2 regions of the Fontibacillus forbon genome follow, and region 2 is predicted to be linked to the other one. Evidence: predicted binding sites of a transcription regulator. Region 2 holds the regulator's gene; the other holds the start of a gene.

Region 1 (2,204 bases), on a different contig from region 2:
TCCCTCCCGCATGCAAAAAACCACCAAAGACCTAAGTCCCCGGTGGCTCACAGCTTATTTCTTCTTATCTTGAAAGTTATTGTCATCGAACTTTATCTATCTTCAGGTGTTATAATCTTCAAACGCTATCCTTGCAGTTCTCTCCATGCGCAGAGGTTCTGCAAATCCATCTCAAGAAACTCAACGAGCAGCTCCGCCAGACCGGTATAGAGCGTGCTTGTGGTTGTAGCGGCCAGTTCGGCGGAAAAGGCGGGCGCCCAGTACAGAAGATGGGATTTAAGAAACTGAATCTGCACATCCGTCAGCTCAAGGCAGCTCTCGCGGAGGCCCACTTTACCCAGCATCTCTTCGCTTAATACCGCCATAAACTCCAGTTCCAGCGAAATATGATCGTCATGTTCGCCGGAGATTTTATTAAAGACCACGCCGCTTTCCATGTAAGTATCCCGGATTTCCGAGAGACAGGCAAAAGCATCGGCACCTTTTTCTTTTGCAAGGAACAGACTTTCGCAAGCGGCGATTTTGGCGCTGTGACCCGTAAACAGACGGTCGAATTCTTCCGCCTCCTCATAACAGACACGCCGGAAATTCTCTTCAGGAATGCTTTCCAGGTAGCTCTTTAGTCTCTTTCCGCCCTGGCACATGGGAATTGTATTTTTCAGTTCGACCCTTCTGCGCCACTGGGCAATTAGCGACATCCGCGGCGGACGGCTTAGAAAATCCATAAGCAACTGGTACACCCAGCCTCTCATCCCCATCCAACGGGCTTGCTCCTCCGGGATTTGCACAAGCTCCTTATACAGCGTGGTCATATCGGTCATCTCCCTGATTTAAGTCATTCATTGCTGATTCAATGCTTCTTCATGCGCTTTGTTGACATGCATTGAGCCTGACACAACAAATGTATTCTTCATTTAAAAAAAGATGACTTCCTTATCTCACCGGAAATCATCCAAGGTACATATACCGACACATGATTAAGGGGGTCATGTATCTTCGCTTCATATTATACTGCATAATGAAAGCGCTTTATGTGATATTTTTGACAAAATATTAACAAGTAATTTTAATAATTTGAAGCCGTTCAGCGTTCTCTCAACTCATGCCTTTGTCAGTCGAAGCATCCAACCAATCCAGCGCCTGCCGATAGTCCCTGGGATGGTTCATATTGAAGGGAATCCGCTCCTGCGGCATTCCAGCAGCCGCGGCCAACGCCGAGCCATTCACATATTCGGCCCGCAACGTTTCCGTCCACCGGGTCAGCTTTAAGTTCCCTGCTTGCAGCTCCCGCTCCAGACCCGGCAGCACGCTACGGCGGTATAATGCTAGCAGGGGCTGAACCTGCCCTTGCACCACCGGGATAATAGCCTCTAGTCCACTGTTTGCCGTACCTTCCCCATGCTTGCTGCTGATGACGCTGCCTGCTGCACTGCTTATAGCGCCTTCTTTCTGATCCTTCTGATTCTTTTCTGCCAGCAGAGCCTGTTCCGCCAACCATTGGAACACGTCCCTGTTGGCAAAAGGCATGTCGCATGCCACCGCGAGGCTCCAGGAAGTAGAGGCAGCCTGTAGTCCGGCGTGCAAACCGGCTAATGGGCCCAAGCCAGGAAAGACGTCTGAAATGACATCTTTTCCCAGGTGACGGTAGGCTTCCGGCTGAGATCCTCCCGCGATAAGGATCTCTGCGGCAACTCCCTCCAGCTCGCGAATAAGTCTTTCAATGACCGGAATACCACCCACCGGAAGGAGCGCTTTATTTTGACCCATCCGGCTCGATTTCCCACCGGCGAGAATAATAGCCGTAATCTCGATCAGAATCTTCCCCTTTCTGAAACAAATACTGGAAAAACAAAAAGAAGATGGTTTGTATCCCCTTTCATCTGTGTGTTACATTGAGAACATAGTCACTTTTCGAAATGAATAGATGCAAAGAACGAACTGGAGTCGGACAGAAAGGAATGGCGCGCTTGCGGGACAATACCCAATTCTCGTCTTCATCTAAATTGCCCTTGGGGCTGCTCAACTTTTTCATTTACGGAACCATGGTTATTTTTGCCGCCTTCTTTCAATTATATTTGCAAGACATCGGCATGGACAAGATGGAGATCGGCAGCCTGATGGCCATCGGCCCGTTTATCTCGCTGCTGGCCCATCCATTTTGGCGGCATTTAAGCGACCGTGGCCAAAATATCCGCGTGGTTCTG
Region 2 (2,204 bases):
TTATAAAGCTGGAGGATCCCGGTACGGTGTACTGGATCGAAGGCAACGGCAATTACCGCAGCCGCTCGCTGCAAATTTTTGCCGTTCCGATCGATGTAAGCGCCCAGTTGAAGGGATATTTCTTCGACAAGAAGAAGAGCGTAGTTATGACTTCGGCAACTTTGTCCGTCGATAAATCGTTCCAGTATATGATCGAGCAGCTTGGACTCGGGGAAGCTGCGGAGGAGGACAAGCTGATTACTTCGATGCTGCCTTCGCCGTTTAATTACCGTGATCAGGCGCTACTGGTTATTCCCAGGGATTTTCCAAGCGTCAAGGGCAGTGTCGGTGACGATCATTTTGTAAGTACCCTGGTGAAATCCCTCGCCGATACGGCGATCGTCACCAAGGGTCGCATGCTGGTTCTGTTCACCTCTTACCGGATGTTAAGACAGGTTTACGACCCTTTGAAGGAGCTGTTGGCCACCGAAGGGATCACCGTGATCGGGCAGGGGATGGACAGCGGAAGCCGGACCAAGCTGACCCGCCGTTTCCAGGGCCAAAATGCCTCCGTGCTGCTCGGAACCAGCAGTTTTTGGGAAGGGGTGGATATACCCGGAGAGGCTCTTACAAGCCTCGCTATCGTCCGTCTGCCTTTCCAGCCACCCAACCATCCGCTCGTGGAAGCGAAGAGCGAACGGCTTCAGCAGGAGAAGAAAAATCCGTTCATGAAGCTGTCCGTTCCGCAGGCCGTCATCCGTTTCAAGCAAGGCTTCGGACGGCTGGTGCGGTCTTCTCAGGACCGCGGCATCGTGGTTGTTTACGATACACGCATCTTGGAATCTTACTACGGAAAATACTTTTTATATTCTTTGCCCGGACCGAAAATGGAGCATATGCCGCTAGGGCAGATGGTTCCTCGAATTTCGGAATGGCTGAACGCAGATGAACAATAATTGTTCTTCAAATCGCGCCTATTAGGGGGATAACCAATGAAATCGGAAAAAATCTCAGATGCCGTAGTACGCAGATTGCCGGTGTATCTACGATTTCTTAATGAACTCAGCCGCCGGGAAGTCCCGACGGTTTCTTCCCAGGAGCTGGGGCAAAAGCTGGATCTCAACCCCGCTCAAATCCGTAAGGATCTTGCTTATTTTGGCGACTTCGGCCGCAAGGGGATCGGGTATGACGTTTCCTATCTGATCGAAAAAATCCGGCAAATTTTAAATTTGGACCAGCAGATTAATGTGGCCCTGATCGGTGCCGGTAATCTCGGGCAAGCGTTGTCCAATTACAACGCGTATCTGAAGGACAATATGAAAATCGTCGCCGTGTTTGATGCGTCTCCGGGGAAAATCGGAACCCAGATCAACAATATCACGGTCCAGCCGATCGAAGATCTGGTCGAAACCGTGAAGGGCAATCATATCCGCATCGGAATTATTACGGTGCCGGACGTGGAAGCGCAGCGCGTGGCCGATCAGCTCGTCGCCGCCGGAATCGAGGCGATTTTGAACTTTGCTCCCACGATCCTTAAGGTTCCTGCCGGGGTGCGCGTTCATGCGGCGGATTTCACAACCGATCTGATCAGTTTGGCTTATTATTTGGATGGAGGAAAGGAACATAGTGAGCATGACTCGAAAATGGTTGATTAAAGACGGCACATTTGCCGTTCCGGACCGGGAAAACCCGGTAATTCGCGGCTATATGCTGGTTGAAGGCAGCACGATAACCTACATCGGCGAAGCCCGTCCCGAAGGGGTGGAGGGAGCCGAAACCTTTGACGGGAAAGGCCTGCTGTTTATGCCGGGCCTTGTAAATACGCATGGTCATGCGGCAATGTCTCTGCTTCGCGGTTACGGCGACGATATGGTGCTCCAGACTTGGCTTCAGGAAAAAATGTGGCCGATGGAAGCGAAGTTTACCGGGGAAGACGTCTACTGGGGCACGGCGTTATCGGTTCTGGAGATGCTCAAAGGCGGTACGACCACGTTCCTGGACATGTATGATCATATGGACCAGGTGGCTGCCGTCGTCGAGCAATCGGGCATTCGCGCCGTGCTGACACGCGGCGTCATCGGCTTGTGCCCGCCGGAAGTTCAACAGCACAAGCTGGACGAAGCGGTGGCTTTTGCCCGCGCTTGGCATGGCAAGGCGGATGGGCGGATTACGACGATGATGTCGCCGCATTCCCCTTATACCTGTCCGCCGGATTACATCGAACG

Evidence for each region. Region 2 encodes Rex, which represses fermentation and respiration genes when NADH is low (regulators of the CRP and FNR family bind a similar motif). Its sites were predicted from a motif close to TTGTGAAATATTTCACAA; they were not measured.
Region 1: ACLB09_RS14720 (TorD/DmsD family molecular chaperone) is a predicted target of Rex. The motif match lies at 1,032-1,049, and genes of this name have one in related genera.

What each region holds. Positions count from the first base shown of each region.
Region 1 is NZ_JBKGFV010000003.1:584,874-587,077, reverse strand. Features, by position in the region: gene ACLB09_RS14720 (TorD/DmsD family molecular chaperone) at 126-812, opposite strand; gene mobA (molybdenum cofactor guanylyltransferase) at 1,096-1,794, opposite strand; gene ACLB09_RS14710 (MFS transporter) at 1,959-2,204, shown strand, end outside.
Region 2 is NZ_JBKGFV010000001.1:806,377-808,580, forward strand. Features, by position in the region: gene dinG (ATP-dependent DNA helicase DinG) at 1-935, shown strand, start outside; gene ACLB09_RS03735 (redox-sensing transcriptional repressor Rex) at 972-1,634, shown strand; gene ACLB09_RS03740 (amidohydrolase) at 1,612-2,204, shown strand, end outside.